One region of the Nocardia arthritidis genome, then DNA from elsewhere that is predicted to be linked to it. Evidence: riboswitches for the same ligand, from Rfam matches in the RefSeq annotation. Region 1 holds a riboswitch; each other region holds the start of a gene.
What was found. A riboswitch is a leader RNA that binds a small molecule or an ion and turns the genes downstream of it on or off. The one in region 1 is predicted to bind magnesium.

Region 1 (6,489 bases):
GCTGGTGCGGCGGCTCGTGCTGGATTCGCTGGTTGTGCGGCTCATGACTGATCGTCTGGTGGCTGGAGCAGGATTCGTTCGGTGGTCGCGGCGACGAAACTCAGCGCGTCGAGCGGTTCCAGATAGGGGAGTTGGGTGGGTAATTCCACTGCGCCGAACATCGCTCCCGGATAGAGCGCGAGATGATCGGGCAGGTACAGCCCCTCGAATCCGCACCGCTCGGCATGCCGTGCGACCGCGATGAGCCGGTCCGGATCCACGCCGTGGAACGGCGAACTATAGCTGATGGCGAAACGCATGTCGCTCAATGGAATTCACATTTCGGCGGCGCGGCGCGCAGCCGGGCGAGCAGTTGTTCGCGCAGTGCGGCGAGCTGGTCCATGGTCGCGTCGACCTGCCGAGCGGCGCGCTCGCACCAGGCCGTGCTGTTCGTAATACCGCAGGTGCGGGTGCCGATCCGCTCGGCCAGTTCGCCGATGAGCATGCGACCTCCTTCGATGCGTCGGCCGCAACGGTAAACGTTGTCACCGGCGTCAAGGCAAGATCGCGGCCTCCAGTTTGCCTAGGAAACGCCCGAAATGCGGATCGGATTCCGGGACGGCGAACCGGTCGATATCCCACCACCGGCCGTCGCCGAACTCTCTTGGATCCAGCCGATATTCGCGGGTGCGGTCGCCGCGGACGACGTACCAGAGGCTCACGTCCTCGTGCCCGGCGTCGATTCCGATCGTGGTGGTGATCGTCAGGAACAGCGGTGCGGTGCCGACGACGCCGAAATCGGGCTCGATGCCCAACTCCTCCAATGTCTCCCGGCGTGCGGCCGCGAGCGGATGTTCGCCGGGCTCGACATGGCCGCCGGTCGGCAGCCACAGCCCGGCCAGTCGATGCAGGCCGAGCAGTACGGCACGGCCGTCCGGGTCGACGAGCACCGCGTAGGTGACCAGATGTCGCGGTGGCGTCGCGGGTTTCGCGCGGCGGAAGACATCATCGGTCGCGTCCAGCCAGCGCAGCGTTTGGGCGATGTGTTCGCATTCGAGCGCGTCGAACGGTTCGATCCCCCGCACGATTTCGGCGATGACTGCGGTGGCAGGATGCATGGCGGGACTGTAACGCCGCCCACCGACAGGAAACTCGAGGTCAGCGCCGGTCGAAGTGGGTGCGCACCAGGTCGGTGTAGTAGGCGATGACACGCGCGGGCGGGAACTCGCCGGGTTCCGCGAGAGTGAGGCGTCCGGCGTTCCAGACGAGCGCGTCGATGGCGCGGGCGGTCATCGCGACGTCGAGGTCGGTGGTCGCGGCGCGGACGAAATCCTCCAGCGCGGTGACGAGTTCGCGTCGCCAGTGCTCCATCCGGCGGCGGAAGTACGGTGTCGCGCTGTCCACCAGTACGAAGGCGGCTCGCCAGCGGTCCGGGGCCTCGGTGACCGCGCGCAGGAACCCCGCCAGGTAGCGCAGTACGTCGGCGGCGGGGTCGCCGGTCGGGCGCAGCGGCACGATATCGGAAAGTTGTTGGCGGGCAAGTTGTTCCTCCCGCTCGAGCGAGCTGCGCAGTAGGTCGTCGGTGTCGGTGAACTGGCTGTACACCACCGGCCTGGTGACACCGGCCGAGCGCGCCACCGCATCCATCGAGACCTTGTGGATGCCCTGTTCGACGATGATCCGCAGCGCCGCGTCGAGTAGTTGGGCGCGCCGCTGCTCGGGGGCCATGCGCGGCGCGTAGGTGCGATTGCGCCGGGTCGCCGGTTCGGTCATCGCTGCTTCTCTGTTCTGTGTGGGGGCTGGAAAGTCATTTCGGGGCTCTTGACAGCGGGTGGCTCAGTCCAGGATGCTACAGGGACTGTAGCTACAGTAGATGTAGCATTTGTGGAGGACCGTGATGACCACGACGGACGAGCCGATCGGTATCGCCGACTACCTGAGCCTCATCGACCCGGCCAACCGGCCCGATCCGTACCCGTTGCTAGCGCGGATGCGTGCGGCCGGACCGTTCCGGCTCGGCTCCGCGCCCGTCGTCGTCTTTCCCGGGTACGCGGACTGCGCGACGGTGCTGCGGCATCCGGATGCCCGCGTCGACCGCAGGCTCAGCGCCTTCGAACTGTCGCAGTTCCCGGACCCCCGCACCGGCGACGACGAACGTGGGCCCGCATTCCTGTTCCGCGATCCGCCCGACCACACCCGGCTGCGGCGGCTGGTCGCGAAGGCGTTCACCCCGCGCGTCGTACAGACCATGGAACCCAGGATCACGGCGCTGGTGGACGGCATACTCGATCGGGTCTCCGGAACCGAATTCGACGTCGTCGCCGAGCTGGCCTATCCGCTGCCGGTCACCGTCATCTGCGAATTGCTCGGTGTCCCACTGGAAGGCGAGGCGCGGCTGGGTCGCTGGTCGGCGCTCATGTCGCGCAAACTGGATCCGACATCGCGCTCCACCGCCGAATTCGCCGCCGATCCCGCGGCCGTCGACCAGGCGAGCGACGAATTGTATGAATATTTCGAGGAATTGACGGTTCGCAGGCGCGCGGACCCCGGGCCGGACCTGCTGTCCGAACTCATCGCCGCCGAGGAGGCGGGCGACAAGCTCAGCCACGACGAATTGATAAGCACCTGTGGGCTTTTGCTCATCGCCGGGCACGAGACGACGGTCAACCTGATCGGCAATGCGGTGCTCGCGCTGCTGCGCAACCCCGAACAACTCGCCGCGCTGCGCGCCGACCCGGCTCTCGCCGCCGCCGTGGTGGAGGAGACGCTGCGCTACGACCCGCCGGTACAGCTCGCCCCGCGAATCGCCGCCGCGGACCTGCGGATCGGCGATTTCCCGGTGCGCCGCGGCGAGGTCATGATCATGCTGCTCGCCGCCGCACAGCGCGATCCGCGGCTGAATCCGGACCCGGACCGCTTCGACCCGCGGCGTGACATCCGGCACCTGGCCTTCGGTGCGGGGGCACACTTCTGCCTCGGGGCGCCGCTCGCGCGATTGGAGGCGCGAGTCGCGTTGACGCGCTTCGCATTACGGGTTCGCGAACCACGCCTGCTGCTGGACCCGCCGCCCTACCGCGACCATGTCACCCTGCGCGGTCCGGCCGCGCTGCCCGTCGGTTTCACTGAGATCGCACCCTGAGCGCGAAAATTCCTTCGCGACAGGAAGAATCGCTTGACTTCACCGGCGAGTGCGGGTCAGTATTTTCAGGTCAGCACCTCGCTAGGCGAGGCTCCTGTACGAACACAGGCCACTGATCCGACGACGTCGAGAGACGCCCAGGGTCAGGACAGATCTCCCCGGATTAAGGGGTTATCCGAAGTGGCTTCCCCGGCAACGGGATACGTCGTGCAGTGCCGAAGCTCTGACGAGAGGGGTGCCAGCCCGTCTTTCGGGTTCCCCTTTGTGCCTTCATAGTGATCAGCGCGGCGAGGAGGTGGGGGACGACATGATGTCCGGCGATAGTCCGTATCCCAGTCCGGTTCTGACATATACATTCCCAGCTCGCTGCGACACTCCGATCGCCTGACGAACGTCGGCGCGGTACCTCTTGCCGTGCCTGGAAACTGTTGCAGTGTGCGGGTTTTCGCAAAGGAAGTGCGATATGCGAATCCTCGTCTCCGGTGCCAGCATCGCCGGACCCGTCCTGTCCTACTGGCTCACGCGGTACGGATTCACCGTAACCGTCGTCGAAAAGGCGCCGACACTGCGCAAAACCGGTGGTCACGCGGTCGACCTGTTCCGGCCGTCCGTGGAGATCTCCGAACAAATGGGTGTGCTGCCGCGAATCATGGAGCACGCCACCGGAACCGACTACCTCACCGTGCACACGGGTAGCCGCCGGGTGCGATTGGACCAAGCCAAGCTCGCCCGGGCCGCCTCCGATCGGCATGTGGAGATCATGCGCGACGATCTCAGCGAAATCTATTACGACGCAACACGAAACGATGTGGAGTATCGGTTCGGCGATTCCATCACCGCGATCACCGCGGACGGCCGCGTCAGCTTCGAGCACAGCGAACCGCGGGAATTCGATCTCGTCGTCGGCGCCGACGGGCTGCGCTCGAATGTCCGGCGGCTGGTCTTCGGGCAGGTGCCGGAACGGTTTCTGGGCGGCTACCTCGCGGTGGCCTCGGCGCCGCGCGAACTCGCGGTGCCCGGCGAATTCAACGCGCGGTTGGCGGTCGGCCGAGTCGCGGGGATCTACACCGCCCAATGCCTGACCGACTCCCGGATCCTCTTCCTGTTCCGGCCGGAACAGGAACTCGATTACGACCACCGCGATATCGATCAGCAGAAGCGGTTGGTGCGCAAGGCATTCGCCGGCTCGGCGCCCGAGGTCGACCGGTGGCTGGCGGTGCTCGACGATACGCCCGCCTTCTATTTCGACTCCATCACCCAGCTTCGGCTCGACCGCTGGTCCCGGGATCGGGTCACGCTGGTCGGCGACGCCGCCTACTGCCCCGGCCCGGCGGTCGGTGGCAGCACCAGCCTGGCGATCGTCGGCGCCTACACCTTGGCCGGGGAACTCGCCGCGGCCGGTGGCGACCACACCGTCGCGCTGCCCGCCTACGAGGCGGTGATGGCGGAATCGGTCCGGCGTAGCCGGATATTCGCCGCGCGGGCGGCCGCGACGATCGTGCCCACCTCCCGCCTCGGCATGTGGGCACTCATCCAAGCCGGACGACTGGGCACGGCCCTGCCCACCGGGTTGGCTCGCGCCGCAACGAAACTCGGCGCCCGCGGCCTGCGGTTTTACGACTCGATGCCGGTCAAGGATTACGACACTCCGCTCGCGTCGGTCTAGCGGCGGGATCTCTGGGTACGCGAGAACTGACCGGCGGGAGATGGTCAGGAGGTGATGATTGTGATGTCACCGATGTTTATGCAGTTGATGGACATGTTGCGAGACTGGTGGAACATGATGTTCCCCGATATGCCCATGTAGTGACACCGATCGATCAGCCGGACAGCGCAGCCTCGGCCCGCCGCTGTCCGGCTGTATTTTTTTGGGATGGGGCCCGAGGTGTGCGGTGTGGGGTCCGGTATGTGATGTGCGGCGGGACATGCGATGTGGGGCCGGGCATGCGGTGTGCGGCGGGCGTGTGATGTGGGGCCGGGCATGCGATGTGGGGCCGGGCATGCGGTGTGCGGCGGGCGTGTGATGTGGGGCCGGGCGTGCGGTGTGCGGCGGGCGTGTGATGTGGGGCCGGGCGTGCGGTGTGGGGATCGGCGTGTGGTGTGCGGCCTGGGTATGTGGGTGTGTGGCGGGGCGTGTGGTGTGCGGCCGAGCATGCGGTGTGCAGCGGGGCCATGTGGTGTGTGGTCCGGCATGTGATGTGGGGCGGGGCATGTGATGTGCGGGCCGGGTGTGTGGTGTGGGGCGGGGTGTGTGGTGTGGGGCGTGTGGCGTGTGGTGTGGGGCCCGGTATGCGGTGTGGGGCTGGGCGTGCGATCTACGGCCGAGGCAGTGGGGCGGATCATGCCGGAAGGTTGTCAGGGCTGCCGAGTTCGACGGTTATGCGAACCGGATATGTAGCGGCGGGGTCGCTGGTTGATGCTCACGCGCCGCCGGCGCTTCGAGCCCGGCGGCGCCGCTGTCCGTTGTCAGAAGCCGCAGCGGGAGTTGACCGCGTCCCTCGCGTCTTTGGACTCCTGCTCGTGCAGGATGTTCATGACTTGGTCGTCGGGGGCCGTGGCCGCGCGGTTCAGTTGTGCCACATCCGCGTTGAGCGCGCTTTTCAGCGGACCTTCGTCGGCGGCGACCGCCGCGTCGGCCAATTTGGTCGCGACGTCGTGCAGCGCCTTCTTCACGTCCGCGATGCCGACATCGCCGTCGCCGAGCGCGGCAGCCATATCCGTGGCCGCCTGCGCGACGGCGCCGCACGTCACCTTATCGCTGACCGCGCCGGCCTGCCCGGATGCCCCGATGCCGACAACGGTTACGGCCGCCAGCGTCACCACCGCGAGAATTGTTCTCCACATTACTTTTTCCCAACTTCCCGAGCCGAGTTGCGTGCCCGCTGTCGCGTCCATTCGGATTATTTCCGAACGACATAAGCAGATACGATCCGCCGTCACCGAATTCTGTTGCCAAACCTGGGAATTGGGTCGATCCGGTGAGATATCGACTACCGCGAGCGGCAACGGGTCTTCGGGTGACATGCGCGGTGCGAAATGAGCGGGTGAGATGTCGACTACCGAGCGGCAACGGGTCCTCGGGTGACATGTGCGGTGCGAAATGAGCCGGTGTCTAGAGTTGTGGCATGGATGCCGCGTCGGACCGCTACGCCGGTGACCTCGCATCCGCGATGGCGGCGGTGTTCGGTTCGCGCCTGGTGGGTGTCTATCTGCACGGCTCCGCGGTGCTCGGCGGCTTCGATGCGCGGCGCAGCGATATCGATGTCCTTGTCGTGTGCGCGAATTCGCTGACGGTGGCCGAGCGATCGGCCGTCGCTGTGGGGTTGAGCGAGGAACGCCTGCCCTGTCCGGCGCACGGACTGGAATTGAGC
Region 2 (6,489 bases), 4.6 Mb from region 1:
GTGCCATGACACCTCCTCGTATCCGGCCACCGTCCGAACGCGGGGTGCGGCGGGTAAGCCGGTCCGGTGCCGGGGTGGCGCTGACACCAATGCTATTGATCGCCACTTCGGCGTGTCAATTAAGCCTTAGTGATATCTCAGGATATGAAAAAATCCAAAAAGATATTGTTTAAGCAAGATTCGGGCTCGATGTCGGCAAAATCGCTCGGAAACAGCAGGATTGGCCACGCACAGGCCGAGCCGAGACGGGAACGAGCCGCCGGGATCATCGGGTCGGCTCCCGAGGGGCGCGAACTATCCGGATCTCAGCCATCATTCGGGAAACCCACAGTGCTCCGAACGGCAACCCTTGACACATCGTGACTATGATGACGACCGGATGACACACGATGAGCACGGCAACCCCATGCGCAGGACGGGAGACGTGGAATGGCTGGTTCGAGCGCGGGCCGCGAGGAGGTCGGTGAACTGGTCCGCAGGCTCCGCACGGAACGCGGGCTCACCCAGGCGGCGCTCGCGAAGAAGTCCGATTGTTCGCGCAGCCTGATCCAGCAGATCGAGAACGGTACCCGGATACCCCCGCTACCGCTGCGTGAACGGTTGAGCCTGGCGCTCGGCGCGGAGTTGCCCGCGCTCGACGATTCGAATTCGAGCGGCGGCACCGGCGGGTACCACGACCTCCGGATGCGTTTCAACGTATTGCTCGGCAAGGACCCTGAACTCGTCGATCGGGCGCTCGGCATCGCACAGAGCCTGATCGATGCCGCGAGCGTCAAGGAGGAGATCGAGCCGCTGCGCATGATCGCGGCTCGGCAGCTGGAGCGGGCGGAGGAGATCATCACCCAGATTCCGTCGCGCAGCGCCACCGTATGGGAGTGGAATACGGTGAGCGACTGGTTGATCATCCTCGAGCAGGCGAGGCGCTCGGTCCGCGCGATCCACACCGCGGACCTCGGCACCATCGGTGGCGATGTCGGCGACGACTATCACGAGGCGATTCTGCGCCTGGCCGACAAATCGCATCCGCCCAAGATCGATGTGCGTCGGATGTACGTGCTCGACACCATCGACGACGTCTGGCCCTATGACGAAAGACTATGGCGGCAAACCAGATCCGGGGTGGAGAGCGTGCTGGTCAAGCGGGAGCACGCGCGCAACGCGCAGAGCATGCTCGTCGTCGACGAACAGTATGTCGCGGTCGGTGAGTACGACTATTCGCGGCAGGCCCGGGTGGCGACCCGCTTCTCGGCGCTGAAGCACGATGTCGCGTTCGCGGTGCGCCGCTTCGAGAAGCTCTACGCGCTGAAGCTGGCCGGATCGGCCATCGTGGTCAACGATGTGGTCGCCGATCCGGAACTGGCCGGATACGAGCGGCTCGCCGACTGCCGTGACCGGTTCCGCGCGGCATTGGAACGGCGCTGGCTGGATATGCCCGCGCCGGGGGAGTCTCCCGTCGAAGGCAATAGGTCGTGACGAGCGCGCTGACCGATATCGAGCCGTGGCGGCGCGAGGTGGGTCTCGCGACCGTCGCGAAACGTTCCGAGGCGCGAAAACGTCTGGTGCGCAAGCAATTAGGTGCTGATGCGCAGTTCGCCGGAACTGAGGGCCGCTGGTACTCGGGCGTGCTCGACGCCTACCACGGCGAAACCGGGCTGCCGCTGCACCCGGACGCCGCCGCCGCGCTCGACCGGGCCTGGCGAGAGCTGATGTCCATGCGGGATCCGGGCGTCACGCCCGAGTACGCGGACGAATATCGCGATGGCGCGCTCTACGACAAGCGGCAACCGCTGATTCTGCGAGAGTTGGCCGCGCGCAGGCTGTTCGGTAGGTTGGCCGCGCCGGATATCACGGTTCCCGGTATCGCGGTGCATCCGGATGAGGTCATCGTCTGCCCGTACTCGAGCACCATGCTGCTCGAGGAGGCGGTGGCGACGCTGGCCCGGCCCGGCGGCGTAATCGTCTGCCCGGAGGGGTTTTACAAGAGTTCCAGCATTCACGTCGAGAAGTTCGGGCTGCGCGTCGTTTCCTGTCCGGTCGCGCCGGATCATGCGTTCAAGATCGATCCGGAGCTGCTGGCGCGCTGCCTGGGCGACTTCGCGAGCCGCGGCGAGCTGTGCGGTGTGCTGCTGACGTTGCCGGGAAATCCAGTGGTGGTGGACTATTCGGCGGATGAGTTGGCCCGGATCGCCCAGGTGCTGCTCGACAGCGGTGCGCCGATCATCTGCGATATGGCCTTCGATGCCATGGTGGCACGGCACATCCCCATCGCCGCGCTGGCGCTGCCGGGCGGTAGACTGTACGACCGGGTCTTGACGGTCACCGGAAATTCCAAGGGCTACAACGCATTCGGTCCATGTAAGCTGGGCGCCGCCTGCTCCGGTGACGCCGAATGGCTGGCCAGGATCCGCGACCGGCTCACCATCTCGTTCCAGCGTGAGTCGATCCACCTGGCGCGGGCGATCGTCGAGCACACGCCGGAGGCGTATTTCGCGCACAATCGCACGCTGATGCGCCGCCAGCTCGACCGTGCGCGTAGGCATATCGATGCGATCAATGTCCGCGTCGGCGCGAAGGTCTTGCGGCCGCTGGGAAGTTCGCAGGGGATGTTCCGCACCATCGCGTTCACCGACGACCTGCTCGCCGCGGCGGGCGTCGAATCCAGTGCGCAACTGGAGGATCTGCTGCTGGCCGCGGCGGGCGTGGACAGTGTCGCGCTGGACCGCACCGGATCGGCGCGGCTCGGTGTCCGGCTCAATGTGCTCGCACCGCGCAAGGCGCCGGGCCAGGAGTCGCCGGACCTGCTCGACGAACTGTTCGACCGGTTGACGCGGCTGATCCTGGACATCCGCGCGGGCGACACCTACCGCGATGTGCTGCTGCGCCTGGGTCTGCTCGAAACCGTTGTCGCGCAATGATTGCCGGGGTAGTACGGGAAACCGCGAAGGCGGAGCGGCGGGTGGCGCTCACCCCGGACGGCGTGCGGCGGCTGGTGGCGGCGGGCCATCGGCTCATGGTCGAACACGATGCGGGCCACGGTGTGGAAATAGCCGATGCCGAATATCGCGCCGCCGGTGCGGATCTCGTCGACCGGGCCGAGCTGTACGGCGTGTCCGATCTGGTGGCGTGGGTGAAACCGCCCGCATATCAACTGGATTCGCTGGTCCGTCCGCATATGACGCTGGTCGGATTCCAGGATCCGATCCACCGCGCGGCGCGGATCGACGAATTGCGCGCTCGCGGTGTCACATCCGTCGGTTTCGAGGCCGTGGCGCACGACCGCCCCGATATCGACGCGCTCTCGGCGATGAGCCGAATTGCCGGGGAAATCGCGTACGGGCAAGCGCGACAATTGGTTTCGGTATCGGGGCCGATACGCGCGCTGATCATCGGCTGCGGGCAGGCCGGGCTGTCCGCGATCGGCACGGCGGTGCGCTCCGGCGATGCCGCGGTCGCCGTCGGCAACCGGCCGGAGCAGGCCGACGCGGCGATCCGCCTGGGCGCGAAGCGTTTTCTCGCCAACCCGGACGGCGATCCGGAGGTGCTGCGGCGCCAACTCGCGGCCGAGCCGCCCGACCTTGTCTTCTGCGCCGCGGTGCACCGGGGTTCGAGGGGACCCGTCCTCCTCGACGCCGCGACGCTCGACACGATGGCCGCCGGGACCGTAATCGTCGATCTGGTAGGCAAATCCGGTGGCAACTGCGTGGCCACCGTGCCGGACCGCACCGTCACCCTGCCGAACGGGGTGATCGTCACCCATCGTTCGAATTATCCGGCCGATCGCCCGTCGGCGGCGAGCGCCGCGTACAGCGCCGCGATGGCCGCCATGATTCTGGAACTCGATCGGCGCGCGGCAACCGAATAATGTCCGGATTGACTTCCGATTTCCGGAATGACAGGATTTCGCCGTAAACAGCACCTCGCTAGGTGAGGCTCCTGTACGAACACAGGCCACTGATCTGACGACGTCGAGAGACGCCCAAGATCAGGACAGGTCGTCCCGGATTAAGGGGCGATCCCAAGTGGCTTTCCGCGCAGCGGGATACGTCGTGCAGTGCCGAAACTCTGACGAGAGGGGTGCCCACCAGCGGATTCTGCCGTGGTGGCTTCCTCGCGTGCGCCCTGCTCGCGCCCCCGTGCGCCCGGCCTCGAGGAGGTGAGGAAAGGCCCGATGCCCATAGGCGACCATCCGTATCCGAGTCCCGGTCTTTCCGGGCCTCGTCGTGTCTCGATTCTCGTCACACGACCATGAACGCTTTCGTAATCCGCGGCCCGCGCCATATCGCGACCGCGTAATTCGTGCTGCCCGAATTATTCGGGCAGAAATCGGATTCAAAAATCCGCCCGCCATGGTTTTGTCATGCCCGAAAACGGTATGAATACCACCCGAGCTCCAAAGGTTTTTCGATGAGGAAGTTCAGCAGCTACGCGGCAGGCGCCGCGGTCGCGCTCGGCGCGCTCAACATCACCACTCCCGAGTCGACAGCGGTTCCGCCGCAACAGAATTCGTCCACCGAGGCGCCCGGCATCCACTGGACCGCGAACGTCGTCGACAAATCCATCGTGGTCAAGACCGACGCGGGCACCCTGTTCGCCAAGGACGGCCAGTTCGACGTGCTCGACGCCGACGGCCACGTGGCCGCGGGTATGCCGCTGAGCTACCGGCTGGACGACAAGGTCTTCCCGATCGCCGCCGAGATCGACGGCCACACCGCGATCCTGACCCCCGGCACCGATCCGGCAACCGCGACCCAGGCCCCGAGCCCGGCGCTGAAGCCGATCGATGCGCAGGCCGATTTCGATGCCGCGCTGAGCGCGGCCGGAACGCAATTCGGCCTGGCCACCGGCGTCGGCAGCCTGGTCGGCACCATCATCGGCGGCGGCGTCGGCTGTGTCGCGGGCGCGGTGGTCGGCGCGGTGCTGATGCCGCCGATCTTCCTGCCCGGCGCGGTCGGCGGCTGCCTCGCGGGCATCGTCGCCGGTGTCGCGCTCGGCGCGGCGGCGGGCACGATCGTGCTCGGCGTTCCGGTCGGCATCGCGTCGGCGATCCAATTCTTCCAGCGGCTCAACACCCCGCCCGCGGCGCCGGCGCAATCCTGAGCAATTCGGTCCGGTTGCGTCCCCAGTTGCGCAACCGGACCGAAAAAGATTGTGTCGCAACGACCTAGCCATAACCGAAGAACCGACCGGCACTGATTTGACTTTCGATCAGTCTGGGTGCAACATTTTCAGGTCAGCACCTCGCTAGGCGAGGCTCCTGTACGAACAAAGGCCACTGGTCCCACGACGTCGAGAGACGCCCAGGGCTAGGACAGATCGTCCCGGATTAAGGCGCGATCCAAAGTGGCTTCCCTGCCAGGGGGATACGTCGTACAGTGCCGAAGCTCTGACGAGAGGGGTGCCTACCTCGTCGTTTCAGGCGTGGGTATCCCTTACCGCGTGGTCTGATGCCATGAGTAAGCGACGCTCGCGTGCGTCTCGGCAGCAAGGAGGTGGGGGACGTTATGAAGTCCGGCGATAGTCCGTATCCGAGTCCGGTTCGAAAACCCCTATCGATACCAGCTCGCCGCGGCCTGATTACCGCCTGAAACCTGAAACCACCCATCGACCTACGAAGCGAATTCCGCTTTGGTGAGGGGGTCGGTGCTTTGGTGTCCGGGTTATTTTGCGGTGCCCGAAAAAGGTTGTGGTGACTGACTTTCCTGTCAGGAGTTCGCCATGGCGATCCTTGTTTTTCCGCGTCACATTTCCCTGTTCTCGATGCTGGGCGAGTCGGTTCGCAAGAACCGCGCCCGGCCCGGCCTGACCGTGCTTTCGGTACTGGGTGAGTCGGCCCGCAAGCAGCGTGCCCGGCGCACCCTCACCCCGCAGGAGCAGGCGAACCTGCGCGTCAGCCGGGGCCGCAATGCGATCTTCACCGCCTCGCTCGGCGGCCACACCACCTACTGATACGCATTTCGACGACGGCGTCGAACGGATCACTGAAGTCTCACCACTGCTGTTGTGCAGCAATGATTTTCAGGAAGCGAGGGAATGGCGATGGCCTTCTTCTCGAATGGCGGCAGCCGCCGCGACAACACCGCGACGGTAGCCGTTGCCCCCGCCAACGGCGCTCCGGCAGCACTGGATTCGGCACATGTCGGCGATATCGTCGGCGCCCTCGGCACCATCAAACAGCACGATACGGCGGAGGGCCGCAGCCGCTGGCAGCGGTTCCGCATGCTGCTCGCCGTCATCGGCCCCGGCCTCATCGTCATGGTCGGCGACAACGACGCCGGTGGCGTCGCGACCTACGCGCAGGCCGGGCAGAACTACGGTATGGCGCTGATTTGGACACTGGCGCTGTTGATTCCGGTGCTGTACGTCAACCAGGAAATGGTGGTCCGGCTCGGCGCGGTCGCGGGTGTCGGCCACGCCCGATTGATCTTCGCCCGGTTCGGCAAGTTCTGGGGTGCGTTCAGCGTCGGCGATCTGTTCATCGTCAACGCGCTG
Region 3 (6,489 bases), 1.4 Mb from region 1:
CGATCTGTTACAGCTGTTCGGCACCGAAATCGTCGAACTGCCAGGGCTTTCCGAATGCCCCGACCCGACGACGCCCAATGACGTGTATTCGGTGATCGAGGCGACGATGGCGAAGGAGCCGGGCGCGTACCATCATCCGTCGCAGTACACCAACGAGAAGAATGTCGAGGCGCACTATCACGGCACCGGCCGCGAGATCCACGAGGATCTGTCCGCCGACGGCATCACCAGGGTCGACTATTTGATCGGCGGTCTCGGCACCACCGGGTCCACCCGCGGCGCCGCCACCTACCTGCGCAAGCACAATCCCGAATTGCGCACCGTCGCGGTGGTTTCCGAGCGGGCCGACTTCATACCCGGCATCCGGACGGAGAACGAGATGTGGGAGGTCGGGCTTTTCCAGCCCGATTTCTACGACCGGATCGTCACGGTGGAGGCGGGCCGCGCCATCGACGCGACGCTCGCGCTCGCCACCGGCTACGGCGTCCTGGCCGGGCCCACCAGCGGCGCCAGCTATGCCGCCGCATTGGATTACCTTGGCGCACTGGATCTTTCGGGACGCTCCGCCGACGATCCGGTGGTCGCGGTATTCATCGTGTGCGACCGGCTGGAACCGTACCTGTCCTATATCAAGAAGCGCAGGCCGGAACTGTTCGGCCGGGCCGACCGCCGCGCGGTGCCCACCACCGCGGAACTGGCCGCGACACCGGCACTTTCGCCCGTCGAACTGGCCGAGCTGGACCGCATCGGCAGGCCGACGATCGTGGACACCCGCGGCGCCATGGCCTACCGGATCGCGCATGTGCCCGGCGCGGTGAACATCCGCGACGATCAGCTCGACGAAATGTTCGTCCAGGGCATCCCGTTCCCGAAATCGCGGCCGGTGGTCTTCGTCTGCCCGGTGGGCGAGCTCTCGACGCGCTACGCCGCACTGGCCCGGCGGGCGGGATACGACGCGGCCAGCCTGTCCGGCGGCGTCGTCGCCTGGCGCGACGCCGGTTTGCCGATGGAGAGCGGGACATGAGTCGACGGGTACGGGAAATGTCATTCCGCGCGTGTCCCGGCCACGGCTCGCGCAGACTGGCGCACTAGCGCAGGATGTCATGCGCGGGTATTCGCTCCATCGGACTCGAAAGAGATGATGCACCATGCTGCTTCCGTCGAAGAAGACCGTCGCCGCCACCCTGACCACCGTCGGCGCTGTCGGCGCCGCGCTGGTGTGTACCGCACCCGCCGCGCCCGCCGCCGTCACCTCGATCACCATCACCCCCGGGATGAGCTTCGGCAGCTCGTCGCAGTACGGCACCGGCTGCAGCTACACCGCCACCGCCAACGCGACACCGGGTGACGTCATCGGATTCTTCGACCCCACCGGCAGTTTCGACCCGTCCGGCTGGGTCACCGTCTCCGACTCCGGTTCGGTCACCGCCACCTGGCGGCCCGCCGTCCCCGGCAACCACACCCTCTACGCGGTCCGCAGCACCGGCGAATACGTGCAGACCAGCGTGGCCGTCGGCACCGGCATCAACCTCGGCCCCGCCTGCGTGGTGCCGTCCTGACGAGAGGTTCGGTCGGCGCGCCAGGCCCTGTCTCGAAGTCCGGTCGATACAGGGCCTTAATGTAGGCGAGTGCAGACAGGTCAGGATTCAGCCGACGGGGGTCCCCGCATCTGGGGTGGGACCACGCTCACCGAGCGCAGGGAGGCCCGCCGGGCCGCGCTGCTGGAGGCCGCGCTCGACCTGATCGGGGAATCCGGCGCGAGCGGGGTCACCATGCGCGCGGTCTGCCGCAGATCCAACCTGACCGACCGCTATTTCTACGAGAGCTTCGCCAGCCGCGACGAACTGCTCGACGTGCTGTACCGGCAGGTCGCCGACGAGTTCCTGGCGCCGATGACGGCCTTCGCGGCCACCGACGATCCGGCGCGGGACCGGCAGCTCTCGGAGATCCTGGTCGACAAGGTGCTGGCCGACCCGCGCAAATCCCGACTGTTCCTGGTCGAGCCCTATTCCAGCACCGGGCTCGGGCAGACGACCATCGCGGTGATGCCGGTATTCACCCGGTTGATGCAGGACCACCTGTTCGCGCACATCCAGGATCCGGTGCGGCGCAGGCTGGCCGCGGTCACCATGGCAAGCGGCAATGCCGGCATGTTCTCGGCCTGGCTGAACGGCTCGCTGCGGGCGAGCCGGGATCAGATCGTCGACCACTACGTCGCGACGCTCACCATCTATCGCGCTCTGTACCAGGACCAGGCCCCCGATTTGCCATGACACGCGGCGGGGTGTTTACTCGCTGACGCAAGGTGCTCATCGTTCGCTGAGGCTCCTGCACGGATACAGGCCAGCGACCCCGAACGTCGAGAGACGCCCCGGGTCAGGACAGGTCTCCCCGGCCTAAGGGGTGACTCCGATTGGCTCCCATCCCCGGGTTCACGCCGTGCAGTGCCAAAGGTCTTACGAGGAAGCCGTCAAGCGTTCGTCGAGATTTCCCGTTCCTCGGATACGGTAGGCGCACGCGACCACCATGATCGACAAGCGCGCGGCACGATCGGAAGTTTTTGAGGAGGTGAGCCGGATGACCGGCGGTGATAGTCCCAGATCCCTGTTTGCCAACAATTCACCTGGCGACACCTTCGTAGCTCGCGACGGGGCGCATACCCGCCCGTAATCTGCTGTTTCGACGGTGCGCACATCATTCGGGAGAAAGCGTCATGTCAACAGTCGAAATGGTGCTGCGGCTGCTCACCGGCGTCGGCCTCGGTACCGCGATCGGTTTCGAACGCCAGTACCGCGCCCGCGGTGCCGGACTGCGTACCAATGCCCTGGTGGCCGCCGGCGCCACCCTGTTCGTGTTGTTGTCCGCCAACGGTTTCCAGGGCAACGATGCGGACCCCACCCGGGTGGCCGCCCAAATCGTCTCCGGCATCGGCTTTCTCGGCGCCGGTGTGATCATCCGCGACGGGCTCAACGTGCGCGGGCTGAATACCGCTGCCACACTGTGGTGTTCGGCCGCGGTCGGCGCGTTGGCCGGTGCGGGCATGTACAGCACCGCGCTCGCGGGCACCGTCGCGGTGGTCGCGGTGAATATCGCGCTGCGGGCCGCGGGCCGGGCCGTCGACCGCAATCCGGTATCCACCGAGGAGCAGGCCGCCAGCTATGTATTCGTCGCGGTGACCAACGACGACAACGAGGCACATGTGCGCGCATTGCTGGTACAGGCGTTGACCCGCACCGATTTCCGCCTGGTCTCGGTGTCGAGCGCGAATACCGATAAACCCGGCCGGGTGGAGGTGCGCGCCGAACTGGTCGGCGATCAGCGCGACGACCGGCAGATGGAATCCGCGGTGAGCAGGCTCAGCCTGGAACCGTCGGTGACCAGCGTCGGCTGGCACACCTCGGTGAACGAGAAGGCGGGCGGGTCCCAGGCATGACGCTGCTGCGCTCCTACCCCTCCCGCGACGCGCTCGACCGCCCGCGCGCCAGGATCGCCGATGCCGTGGTGTTCACCGGCGCCGCGGTGCTCGTCTATGTGATCGTGCGACTGTCCGCGGGCGCCGCCGTGCCGTTCGACGCGAACACCGCTCCCGCAACGGTTTCCACCGATATCTCGGAGCTGCCCTACTATGCGGCGCGCTCGCTGCTGCGGATGTTCGCGGCGCTCGCGCTCTCGATCGTATTCACCTTCGTCTACGCGACGGCCGCCGCCCGGCTGCGGCGGGCGCGGCTGATCATGTTGCCCGCCTTGGACATTCTGCAGTCGGTGCCGGTGCTCGGCTTCCTGTCCATCACCGTCTCCGGGTTCATCGCGCTGTTCCCCGGATCGCAGCTGGGCCTGGAATGCGCGTCGATCTTCGCGATCTTCACCGCGCAGGCGTGGAATATGACCTTCGCCTTCTACTACAGTCTCATCGCCCAGCCGCGCGAACTCGACGAGGCCGCGCGCAACCTGAGATTGTCGCGCTGGCAACGATTCTGGCGGGTGGACGCGCCGAGCGGGATGATCCCGCTGGTTTGGAACGGCATGATGAGCTTCGGCGGCGGCTGGTTCTTCCTCGTCGCCTCCGAGGCGATCAGCGTGAACAACAATAATTTCGCGCTGCCCGGCATCGGCTCCTTCGTGGCGACGGCCAGCGCCGACAAGGATCTCGGCAAGGTGTTCATCGCGATCGGCGTGATGATCGTCATGGTCGTCGGGGTGAACTTCTTCTTCTGGCGCCCGCTCACCGCATGGGCCGAGCGGTTCCGGGTCGAGGAGTCGGAGGCGGCCGAGGCGCCGCGCAGCCTGGTGCTGAACCTGTTGCGCCGCTCCACCATTCCGACGCTGCTCGGCCGGGTGCTCGGCCCGGTCGTCGCGCCGGTGGACCGGGTGATGAGCGTCTTCGGGCTGGCCGAACATCCGCTGCGCACCTCACCGGCGCGCCGCAGGGCGGGCGATATGGTCTTCGCGGCGGTGATCGCGGCCGGAATCGTCTGGGGCGCATACCGGGTCGTCACCTATATCGCGTCGACCGCGGGCTTCGGCGAGGTGCTGCACGCCTTCGGGCTCGGCTTCATCACCCTGCTGCGGGTGGTGGTGCTGCTGATCTTCGCGACCGCGGTCTGGGTGCCGATCGGCGTTTGGATCGGGTTGAACCCCAAGGTGTCCCGGCTCGCGCAGCCCGTGGTTCAGGTGCTGGCCAGCTTCCCGGCCAACTTCCTGTTCCCACTCGTCGCGGCCGTTCTGGTGTGGAGCGGCGCGAGTTTGAACTGGGCCTGTGTGCTGCTCATGGCGCTCGGCGCGCAGTGGTACATCCTGTTCAACGTCATCGCCGGCGCCAGCGCGGTGCCCAACGATCTGCGCGAGGCCGCCGCCAACCTGCAGCTGCCACGAAAACTGTGGTGGCGCAGGCTGATTCTGCCCGCCATCTTCCCCAGCTACGTCACCGGCGGCATCACCGCCGCCGGTGGGGCGTGGAACGCGTCCATCGTGGCCGAGGTGGTGGAGTACGGGTCGACCACGCTGGTCGCCGCCGGACTCGGCTCCTATATCAAACAGGCCACCACGGCCGGTGATTCGCCGCGCATCCTCATCGGGGTGCTCGTCATGAGCATCTTCGTCGTCGTCATCAACCGGGTCTTCTGGCGCAGGCTCTACGCGCTCGCACAGCGGCGGTACTCGCTGTGACCGCGCGAATCGGGCTGTTCGCCAAGCATTTTCGTTCGACAGGAGGTCTCACATGACGGCAACGACCACCACCGGCGAGGTGTTGCTCGATATCGCGGGCGTCGGCAAGCGGTTCACCGGCGCGGCGGGCGATGAGCTGCGCGTGCTCGACGGTATCGATCTGCAGCTGCGCAGCGGTGAAATCGTCGCGCTGCTCGGGCGTTCCGGCTCCGGCAAGTCGACCCTGCTGCGCATCATCGCCGGGCTCATCGCACCCTCCGACGGACAGGTGCGCTACCGCGGCGGACTGCTCAACGGCGCCAATCCCGGTGCGGCGCTGGTATTCCAGTCCTTCGCGCTGATGCCGTGGCTGACCGTCCAGGACAATGTGGAGCTCGGGCTGGCCGCACGCAACGTGCCGCCCGCCGAGCGGCGCAGGCGGGCGCTGGCCGCGATCGACATGATCGGCCTCGACGGCTTCGAAACCGCTTATCCCAAGGAGCTTTCCGGCGGTATGCGGCAGCGGGTCGGATTCGCGCGGGCGCTGGTGCTCGAGCCGGATCTGCTGCTGATGGACGAGCCGTTCTCCGCGCTCGACGTGCTCACCGCCGAGAATCTGCGCACCGAGCTGGTGAACCTGTGGGCCACCGACGATTTCCCGACCAAATCGGTGTGCATCGTCACGCACAATATCGAGGAGGCCGTGCTGCTCGCCGACCGAGTGCTGGTGCTCGGCTCGAATCCCGGCCGCATCATCGCCGAAGTGCCGGTGCCGCACGCGCGTCCGCGCGACCGGCGGGCGCCCTGGTTCGAATCGCTGGTCGATCAGATCTACGGACTGCTCACCGGTCGCGATACCGAACCCGTTGTGCCGGAACCGGATAAGGCCACCCCCACCGCGCAGCCGCTGCCGGAGGCCTCGGTCGGCGGGCTGGCGGGTCTGGTCGAGCTGGTGTACGCCAAGGGCGGTCGCGCCGATCTGCCGGATATCGCCGACGAGCTGAATTTCGAGATCGACGATCTGCTGCCGCTCGTCGACGCCGCCGCCATGCTCGATTTCATCACCGTCGAATCCGGCGACCTGATCCTCACCGATATCGGCGCCCGCTTCGTCACCGCCGATATTCAGGAATCCAAGCAGATCTTCGCCGAACAGGCCCGCCACCGCGCGCCCCTGGTCCGCACCATCTGCAAGGGGCTCACCGGATCCCGCGACGGCTCGCTGCGCGCCTCCTTCTTCCTCGACCTGCTGCGCCGCGGCTTCTCGCCCGACGACGCACGCCGCCAGCTCGACCTGGCCATCGACTGGGGCCGCTACGCCGAGTTGTACGACTACGACACCGA

Region 2: another riboswitch for magnesium. It lies ahead of F5544_RS39470 (hypothetical protein); the one in region 1 lies ahead of F5544_RS14770 (FAD-dependent monooxygenase).
Region 3: another riboswitch for magnesium. It lies ahead of F5544_RS21215 (MgtC/SapB family protein); the one in region 1 lies ahead of F5544_RS14770 (FAD-dependent monooxygenase).

What each region holds. Positions count from the first base shown of each region.
Region 1 is NZ_CP046172.1:3,306,264-3,312,752, forward strand. It holds gene F5544_RS14745 (hypothetical protein) at 42-308, opposite strand; gene F5544_RS14750 (hypothetical protein) at 305-484, opposite strand; gene F5544_RS14755 (NUDIX hydrolase) at 534-1,097, opposite strand; gene F5544_RS14760 (TetR/AcrR family transcriptional regulator) at 1,138-1,752, opposite strand; gene F5544_RS14765 (cytochrome P450) at 1,877-3,118, shown strand; M-box (ykoK) riboswitch at 3,189-3,360, shown strand; gene F5544_RS14770 (FAD-dependent monooxygenase) at 3,582-4,784, shown strand; gene F5544_RS14775 (hypothetical protein) at 5,585-5,962, opposite strand; partial or broken gene F5544_RS47545 (nucleotidyltransferase domain-containing protein) at 6,298-6,408, shown strand.
Region 2 is NZ_CP046172.1:8,704,076-8,710,564, reverse strand. It holds gene F5544_RS39490 (hypothetical protein) at 1-7, opposite strand, end outside; gene F5544_RS39485 (helix-turn-helix domain-containing protein) at 430-1,473, shown strand; gene F5544_RS39480 (pyridoxal phosphate-dependent aminotransferase) at 1,470-2,915, shown strand; gene F5544_RS39475 (hypothetical protein) at 2,912-3,862, shown strand; M-box (ykoK) riboswitch at 3,910-4,081, shown strand; gene F5544_RS39470 (hypothetical protein) at 4,405-5,097, shown strand; M-box (ykoK) riboswitch at 5,231-5,402, shown strand; gene F5544_RS39465 (hypothetical protein) at 5,716-5,946, shown strand; gene F5544_RS39460 (NRAMP family divalent metal transporter) at 6,037-6,489, shown strand, end outside.
Region 3 is NZ_CP046172.1:4,696,249-4,702,737, reverse strand. It holds gene F5544_RS21230 (pyridoxal-phosphate dependent enzyme) at 1-1,024, shown strand, start outside; gene F5544_RS21225 (hypothetical protein) at 1,149-1,559, shown strand; gene F5544_RS21220 (TetR/AcrR family transcriptional regulator) at 1,629-2,273, shown strand; M-box (ykoK) riboswitch at 2,305-2,473, shown strand; gene F5544_RS21215 (MgtC/SapB family protein) at 2,714-3,433, shown strand; gene F5544_RS21210 (ABC transporter permease) at 3,430-5,166, shown strand; gene F5544_RS21205 (AAA-associated domain-containing protein) at 5,219-6,489, shown strand, end outside.